2 regions of the Frankia sp. CcI49 genome follow, and region 1 is predicted to be linked to the other one. Evidence: riboswitches for the same ligand, from Rfam matches in the RefSeq annotation. Region 1 holds a riboswitch; the other holds the start of a gene.
The links. A riboswitch is a leader RNA that binds a small molecule or an ion and turns the genes downstream of it on or off. The one in region 1 is predicted to bind thiamine pyrophosphate.
Positions count from the first base shown of each region.

Region 2: it holds a riboswitch for thiamine pyrophosphate, as region 1 does, so the genes downstream of both, CcI49_RS06785 (thiazole synthase) here and thiC (phosphomethylpyrimidine synthase ThiC) in region 1, are expected to answer to the same signal.

Region 1 is NZ_MOWP01000029.1:101,808-106,304, reverse strand. It holds gene CcI49_RS42220 (hypothetical protein) at 1-763, opposite strand, end outside; TPP riboswitch at 834-955, shown strand; gene thiC (phosphomethylpyrimidine synthase ThiC) at 1,180-2,850, shown strand; gene CcI49_RS26565 (class I SAM-dependent methyltransferase) at 3,152-4,497, opposite strand, start outside.
Region 2 is NZ_MOWP01000007.1:92,837-97,333, forward strand. It holds gene CcI49_RS06775 (DUF5667 domain-containing protein) at 1-73, opposite strand, end outside; gene pknB (Stk1 family PASTA domain-containing Ser/Thr kinase) at 224-2,215, opposite strand; TPP riboswitch at 2,509-2,622, shown strand; gene CcI49_RS06785 (thiazole synthase) at 2,617-3,594, shown strand; gene thiH (2-iminoacetate synthase ThiH) at 3,594-4,497, shown strand, end outside.

The sequences.
Region 1 (4,497 bases):
CGGGCCGGCCCTGGTCCAGCGAGCCTGGGCTGGCCTGCTCGCGGGCGGCCAGGGAGCGGTGCTCGGTGGGGCCACCGCCGCCGAGCTGGACGGTCTGGTCGACCACGATGACGAGGTCGTCACGGTGCTGGTTCCACCCGAGCGCCGTAACGCGCCGGTGCCCGGCGTGGCCTTCCGCCGCACGGCCCGGCTCACCCCGGCGGACGTGCACCGCGCCCGGCTGCCACCCCGCACCGTGCCGGCCCGTTCCGTCGTCGACCTGGCCGAGTGGTCCGGCGACCGCGGCGCGGCCCGCACCGTGGTCGTCGATGCCCTGGGCCAGGGTTTCGTCACCGTCGAGGCGATGCGGCGGGCGCTGGCGCGCCGCGGGCCGATCACCCGGCGCACCCTGATCGGCGAGACGCTCGACGATCAGAGCCGCCGTACCCCGAAACTGCTGTCCCGCCTCTACCGGCAGATCGAGATCGCCTTCTCGCTGCCCACCGGGCAGACAGTGGCCGTCGGCTCCCCCGACCTTCCCACCGGCCGGCTCGACGTCTGGTATCGGCCCTGGCGGGTGCTTGTGCGCGTCGGCAGACCCGGTCCGGCCCGGGTGCTTTCGGCCACGAAAGTGGTCCTCACTGTGCCTGCCGAACATCTCTGGGAGACCCCGGAGGAGGTCGCCGCCCTGGTCGGGGCGGCGCTGCGGGAGCTCGCCCCGATCCGTCCCGCCGCTGGTCCCGACGCCTGCACCGACCACGCCGAGCCGTCCGGCGAATGGCACGAACCGGTACGTGACGAACTTGGCGAAGATGACCAAGGGGGTGGCGAAGGGGTGGCGCCTGCCGTAGCGTCGAGGCAGATGCGGGAGCTTCCACCCTGGGAGGCTGAGAGGGCGGCCGGGCAACAGCCGGTGCCGCCGACCGCCTGAACCTGTCCGGGTAATTCCGGCGTAGGGAGTGATCAAAGGTGGTGCGTCCCATCCAGCCCGCGCAAGCTGAGTCCACTTCGTCCGAGAATGCACCGATTTCCTCCGGGCCGGGGCTTGCGTCCCAGCAGCCAACGGCCACGATTCCCGCCCCCACTCCGGCCTCCACCCCCGGCCCGGCCGGCGCCGAGGCGGACGGAATTCTGGCCCGGCCGTTCCCCGGCAGCCGCAAGACCTATCTGACCGGTTCCCGGCCCGACCTTCAGGTGCCCATGCGCGAGGTCGCGCTGAGCACCGGCGACAGCCTCGTCCTCTACGACACCTCCGGGCCGTACACCGACCCGGGCGCCGGGGTGGATGTGCGGCGGGGCCTGCAGGCACTGCGGTCCAGCTGGATCATCGACCGCGAAGACACCGAGGAGATCACAGGTCGGGCCGTCCAGCCCGCCGACGACGGGCGCAGCAGGACGAGCGCACCCGAGGCCGACCTGTTCATCGGTTCCGCACGCGCGCCGCGGCGGGCACTCGCCGGCCAGGCGGTGACGCAGCTCGCCTACGCCCGGCGGGGCGAGATCACCCCGGAGATGGAGTTCGTGGCGCTTCGGGAAGGCCTGGCGCCGGAGCTGGTGCGGGACGAGATCGCCGCCGGGCGGGCGGTCCTGCCGGCGAACGTGAACCATCCGGAGAGCGAGCCGATGGCCATCGGCCGCAACCTCCTGGTAAAGATCAACGCGAACATCGGCAACTCGGCCGTCGCCTCGTCCATCGAGGAGGAGGTCGAGAAGATGGTGTGGGCGACCAGGTGGGGCGCCGACACCGTGATGGACCTGTCGACGGGCAGGAACATCCACACCACCCGCGAGTGGATCATCCGCAACTCGCCCGTCCCGATCGGTACCGTCCCGATCTACCAGGCGCTGGAGAAGGTCGGCGGCAAGGCCGAGGAGCTCACCTGGGAGGTCTACCGCGACACCGTCATCGAGCAGGCCGAGCAGGGTGTGGACTACATGACGGTCCATGCCGGCGTGCTGCTGCGGTACGTGCCGATGACCGCGAAGCGCAAGACCGGCATCGTGTCGCGGGGTGGCTCGATCCTGGCCGCGTGGTGCCTCGCCCACCACCAGGAGAACTTCCTCTACACGAACTTCGCCGAGCTCTGCGAGATCCTGCGCGCCTACGACGTCACCTTCTCCCTCGGTGACGGGCTGCGCCCCGGGTCGATCGCCGACGCGAACGACACCGCGCAGCTCGCGGAGCTGGCCACGCTGGGCGAGCTGACCCAGGTGGCGTGGGAGCACGACGTCCAGGTGATGATCGAGGGCCCGGGCCACGTCCCGATGCACAAGATCAAAGAAAACATGGACCTGCAGGCCGAGCTGTGTCATGACGCGCCCTTCTACACGCTCGGTCCGCTCACCACCGACATCGCGCCCGGCTACGACCACATCACCTCCGCGATCGGCGCGGCGATGATCGGTTGGTACGGCACGGCGATGCTCTGCTACGTGACCCCCAAGGAGCACCTCGGCCTGCCGGACCGTGAGGACGTCAAGGCCGGCGTAATCGCCTACAAGATCGCCGCCCACGCGGCGGACCTGGCGAAGGGGCACCCGGGCGCGCAGGCCTGGGACGACGCTCTCTCCGACGCCCGGTTCGACTTCCGCTGGGACGACCAGTTCAACCTCTCGCTGGACCCGGAGACCGCTCGGGAGTACCACGACGAGACACTCCCGGCGGCGCCGGCGAAGGCCGCGCACTTCTGCTCCATGTGCGGCCCGCACTTCTGCTCGATGCGCATCACCCAGGACGTCCGCAAGTACGCCGCCGAGCACGGCCTCGAGACCGAGGAGGCCGTGCAGGCCGGGCTCGCGGAGAAGTCCCGGGAGTTCGCCGAGCAGGGCTCCCGCATCTACCTGCCGCTCGCCGACCAGCAGGCGACCTGATACGTGAGCCTGCTGATCTCTGCGGCTGCTGATCTCTGAGGTTTCCGGTCCCTTGGGCTACCCAGCCGGCCGTCGCCCCCGTCCGGGCGGCGGCCGGTTCGCGTTTCAGGCGGATCCGAGCCTCCGTTCAAAGATCATGGAATTTTGGTCGTTCTGACGACCAAAATCCTCAACTCTTGCCCAACTCTTGCCTGGCAGCAACGGCGGCGGCTGCCGCAGCCCGCGGCGGCGGCTCGAATAGCCGCAGAACGGCACAGCGGCACAGCGGCACAGCGGCGAACCGCTGGGGTGCCAGGCCGGGTCAGCCTTCCTTGCGGGCGAGCACCCGGTAGGTGTTGGAGCGTCTCCCCCGTGCCAGCACGGGCCGGGTCAGCCTGTCCAGCCCCCAGGCCAGCCCGAACGGGACGACCGCGGCCAGCAGCAGGACCGCCCGCAGCACCCGCCGGCCGATCCCGGCCCGGCTGGCGTGCACCCACGGCTCGGGCTTCGGGGCGAGGTTCGCGATGAGCAGCCGCAGGGCACGGGTGAGGTCGCCGGGGCGCTGCGCCGGGCCGAACTGGACCACGATGGGGCGCATCCCGCGGTCCTCGAGCGCCGCGAGCAGGTTGTCGACCGGGATGTAGTGCTGCCGGCGCGGCACGTCCCAGCCAGCCCAGTAGCGCCCCAGCCAGCGGGCGGCCGGGCAGGACGGGTTCGGCAGCTCGAGCAGCAGATGGCCGCCGGGCGGCAGGGCCTTCACCGCGCCGTCCAGCTCCTCGGACGGATACCGGGTGCGCTCCAGATAGCCGAACATGCTGATCACGTCATAGCGCCCGGCGATGCTGTCCGCCACCTGCACGAGCTCGCCCTGGTAGGCGGCCTCCACCCAGCCGCGCGCGCACGCCTCGTCGATCGCGTCGGTGACGTCGAGCGCCCCGAAGGTGGTCATCGGCCAGTGCCGCCGCGCGACGTTGCAGAAGTGCCCGAAGCCGGCGCCGACGTCCAGCCAGGCCCGCGGGGTGACATGGGGTCGCAGCAGCTCGGCGCGGGCACGGTCCGCCGGCGCCTCGCGCATCCGGGAGTGCTCGGCGGCCTCGACGGCGAAACCGTCCCGCCAGTCCCGCTCGTAGTAGTCCTGGCCGTCCGGGGTGAGCGCCGGGTTCAGGAAGATGTGGCCACAGCGCCGGCAGGCGTCGAGCCGGAAGCTGCCGGGCTTGCCCATGGTGAGATCCACCGAGCGCAGCCGGACGGTCAGATGCCCGGAGCCGCACCACGGGCATTCGGTGCCGGTCGCCTCGCGCAGCCGCCCGACGCGGCGGGCGCGGGCGACGTACCAGGCCGTCGTCTCCTCCCGGTGGCGGCGCCGGTCCTCCTTCACCGGGTCCGCGGGCAGCCCCGCGGCCTTCGCCTCGGCGGCGCGACGCCCGGCACGCACCGAGTGGATGACGAACAGCACGATGCCGAGGATGCGCACGATCGGGCTGCGGATCAGGTCCCGCGGGGCGAGCGGAACCTTTCCCGCGCACACGAAGAACGGCTGGAACCAGAAGAGCAGCATCGCCACATACGCCAGGTTCTGGCTGACCTGGGATCCGATCGCCGTCCCGATGTGCGGCGCGAACGGCATGTACAGGCTGGCCGGGGTGCACGCGTAGGCACGCTGCTGGA
Region 2 (4,497 bases), on a different contig from region 1:
GCCCACCGTCGAGCAGCGCGGCGGCACGGTCTGCCCGCGCGCTCCGCCGGCGCGGCCCACCACTCGCCACCACGCCGCCCCCCGCGTTCTGGCTCCGGTACTCCGGGACCGCGGCTCACGGCCCGAGTGAAGATCGAATGTACCCGATCCGGGTCGCGGAGGCGGTGACGCCGACTGTTTCCCGACGGCGCGGCGCCCGGCCTGGCAGGTCAGCCCGGCCGGGTCAGTTGGTCACGCCCCACTCCATCTGAAGCTGGACCGTGCTTCCCCGCTCGATCTTGCTGCCGGCCTTCGGCTTCTGGGACTTCACCTTGTTGGCGATCCAGTCCTGCCGGGCAGCCTTGAGCCCGACGCGGTTCAGGATGCGCTCGGCGTCCGACCAGGACTTGCCCACGACGTTGGGCACGGTCACCATGACCCCGCTGCCGTCGCCGCCACCGGAGTCGGAATCGGAGTCGGAGTCCTTGGCGACGAAGAGGGTGACGGTGGCACCCGCGTTCACCCGTTGGCCGGGGCTCGGCGAGGTGCGCGCGACCTGGCCCGGCTCCACGCTGTCGTCGGTGATCAGCGACTGCTTCACGGTGAGGCTGAGGCCCAGCGCGTCCAGCTTCGCCTTGGCCTCGTCGTAGGTCAGCCCGACGAGGTCGCCGGGGATCTCCGCCGTCGACGGCCCGGAGCTCACGTACAGGATCACCGGTGTGTTCCGCTCGACCGCCGTGCCGGCCTGCGGCTCGGTTCGGATGACCTGGCCCTCGGGGACGGTGTCGTTGGCCTCCGCGTTGCGCCCGCCGACCGTGAGCTTCGCCTGGGTCAGCTCGACCTGGGCCTGTTCGGCGGTCTTCCCGGCGAGAGCAGGAACGACCGCCTTCGGTGTGCCGCTGCTCAGCCGAAGCGTCACGACGGTGTCGTCGCTGATCTTGGCGCCGGTCTCCGGGTCCTGCTCGGCGACCTGGCCCTCGGCGTACGTGTCGCTGGCGAGCGTCTGGCCGTATTTGAACCTGATGCCGGCCTCGTTCAGGTTCTTCTCGGCCGCCGCCTTGGTCAGCCCGAGCAGCAGCGGCACCTCGGGCTTGGTGCCGCCCAGCAGCGCGCGGAACAGGACCACGCCGAGGACCAGGCAGACCACCACGACACCGGCGATGACCGCGGGGCCGGCGGGCAGCCGCCCGGACCGGGCCTCCTGCGGCCGCCGGCGGCGGCCCTGGCCCGAGCCGGTGCTGATCATGCTGGTCGGCGCGACCGGTGGCCGAGGCGGCTGCGCCGGCAGGGCGCCCGGGTACGCCCCCGCTCCTGGGCCCCGCGGCGGGGTAGGCGACTGCAGCGGGCCGGTGAACCCGGAGTGGTACTCCTCGTCGTCACCGGGCGCGGGAAGGTAGGGCAGGATCGCCCGCAGCTCGGCGAGCAGCGCGGCGCCGTCGGCCGGCCGGTGGTTCGGGTCGCGTGCGGTGGCCCGCAGCGTGAGCGCGTCCAGCTCGGCGGGGACGTCGAACACGACCGAGGACGGCGCGGGCACGTCACCGTGGACGGACTGGTAGGCCACCGACATCGGCGTCTCACCGTTGTGCGGGAGCTGGCCGGTGATCATCTCGAAGAGCATGACGCCGGCGGCGTAGACGTCGCTGCGCATGCCGGCGGTGCCGTGGGTGACCTGCTCGGGTGCCAGGTACCCGACGGTGCCCATGACGACGCCGCCGGTCACCGCCTGGGTCGGCTGGGACACCGGCCGGGCGAGCCCGAAGTCGGCGACCTTCACCTGGCCGTCGTCACCGAGCAGGATGTTCTCCGGCTTGATGTCGCGGTGGATGATCCCGGCGGCGTGCGCGGCGGCGAGCGCCTCCGCGACGGGCTCGAAGATCTCGACGACCTCGGGCACGGTCAGCCGCCCGCGGGTGGTCAGGTACTCGCGCAGCGACCGCCCGCGCACCAGCTCCATGACCAGGTAGTGCAGGACGCCGGCCGTCGTCCGGTCCGAACCCTGGTCGAGGATCGACACGACGCGTGGCGTGCTGAGCCGGGCGACCGCGTTCGCCTCCCGGTGGAACCGGGCCACGAACTCGGGGTCGTGGCTGAGGTTCGGGTGCATGATCTTGAGCGCGACGAAACGGTCGAGGCGGTTGTCGTGCGCGACGTACACCGTCGCCATCCCGCCGACGGCAAGCCGCTCCTGGGCGGTGTACCGCCCATCGAGAAGACGACCGATGACAGGGTCGGTCACCGTGGCATCCACGGGGACAGTTTACGATCGGCCGTTCCGACCGTCGGACAGTGGTCTTACTTCGCAAATCCGTCGGAGTGGCGCCCAAACGGGCGGGACTTTCGTCACAAAGTGGCGAATCTGCGCCGGAGTGGCGCGATCAGTCGCGGATTTTCTTCTGGGCCGGGCGAAATCTCGACGCCCGCGCGGGCGGCCCACCTCGGCCGGCGCGGCGCGGCTCACACCCTTTCCCCGCCGTCCCCGCCGCCAGCTGCGGGAACTGGCTGGGTACCTCCACTTCTGGTGCTTACACTGTGGCGTGACCGGGGAGCCCGCGGACGCGGGCTGAGAGGCCGATCAGGATGCCGTCGGCGACCCGCAGACCCGATCGCGGTCATGCGCGCGTGGGGAGGAATCGCTCGATGACACAACAGATCACGCCGACGGGTCCTGCCATCAAGGCAGGTCCGGCCGGCACGGCCGGTGCGGCCGCTGCGGCCGGCCTCGGGGAGGACCCCCTCCAGATCGCCGGCACCGCCTACGCCAGCCGGCTTCTGGTGGGCACCGGCAAGTTCGCCAGCCACGAGCTGATGCGGGCGAGCCTGGTCGCCTCCGGCGCCGACATCGTCACCATCGCGCTGCGCCGGGTGGACCTGTCGCGGGCGGGAGAGGGCGACGTGCTCGACTTCGTCCCGGCCGGGATGACGCTGCTGCCGAACACCTCCGGGGCGGTCGACGCGGCCGAGGCGCTGCGGCTGGCCCGGCTCGGCCGCGCGGCGACCGGCACCGCGCTGGTGAAGCTGGAGGTCACGCCGGACCCGCGCACCCTCGCACCCGACCCGATCGAGACGCTGCGCGCGGCGGAGCTGATGGTCGCCGACGGGTTCACCGTGCTCCCGTACTGCTCGGCCGACCCGGTGCTCGCCCGCCGGCTCGAGGAGGCCGGCTGTGCCACGGTGATGCCGCTCGGCAGCTGGATCGGCTCCAACCGCGGCCTGCGGACCCGGGACGCGATCGAGGCGATCGTCGAGACCGCCGGCGTCCCGGTCGTGGTCGACGCGGGCCTCGGCGCGCCGTCCGACGCCGCCGAGGCGATGGAGATCGGTGCCGACGCGGTGCTGGTCAACACCGCGATCGCGATCAGCGCCGATCCGGTCACGATGGCGCGCGCGTTCGCGCTCGCGACCACCGCGGGGCGGCTGGGGTATCTCGCCGGTCGCGCGCGGCCGGGTAGCGCGACGGTGGCCGCGGCGTCCTCCCCGCTCACCGGCTTCCTCGGCTCGCTCACCGACGACGGCGCCGGTGGCACGGTCGGCAGCGGCGCCGTGAGCAGCGGCGCCGTGAGCAGTGGCGCGGTCGGCAGCGGCACCGTGAGCAGCGGCGTTGGCGGGGGCGCCTGATGGCCAGCCCGCCGGGCCTGTTCGCCCACGAGCTCGCCGCGTCGGACATCCCGGGCCTGGCCCGGTCCGCCCGCGAGGCGGGCCCGGCCGAGGTGGACGCGGTGCTGCGCCGGGCGGCCGCCGCTGGCCGGGGTGGCGGCGCGCACGGCGACACCGGCGGCCGTCTCGGCCTCGCCGATCTCGCCGTGCTGCTGTCGCCGGCCGCCACCGGCCGGCTGGAGGAGCTCGCGCAGCTCGCGCAGGCGACCACACTGCGGCGCTTCGGGCGGGCGGTGCGGATGTTCGCCCCGCTCTACGTGTCGAACGCCTGCCTGTCGTCCTGCACGTACTGCGGCTTCGCGAAGGGCCTGGAGGTGGCGCGGCGCACACTGACCCCGGAGGAGGCCGTCGGGGAGGCGCGCCTGCTGGTCGACCTCGGTTTCCGGCATCTCCTGCTGGTCTCCGGCGAGCACCGGATCGAGGTCTCCGCCGACTACCTGGTCGATGTCGTGGAGCGGCTGCGCCCGTTCGTCCCCTCGATCAGCATCGAGACCCAGACCTGGTCGGACGACACCTACACCCGGCTGGTCGCGGCCGGCCTGGAGGGGGCCATCCACTACCAGGAGACCTACGACCGGGCGCGTTACGCCGAGGTCCACGTCGCCGGCTGGAAACGCGACTTCGACCGCCGGCTGGCCTCGTTCGAGCGGGCGGCCCGCGCCGGGGTGCGGCGCCTGGGCCTGGGGGTGCTGCTCGGGCTCGCACCGGACTGGCGGGCCGACATCCTCGCGCTCGCCGCGCACGCCTCGTTCCTCAGCCGCCGCTTCTGGCGGACGGAGGTCTCCGTGGCCCTGCCCAGGATCAAGCCGAGTGCCAGTGGTTTCCCGCCCACCGTGGTGGTCTCCGACGCCCAGTTCGTCCAGG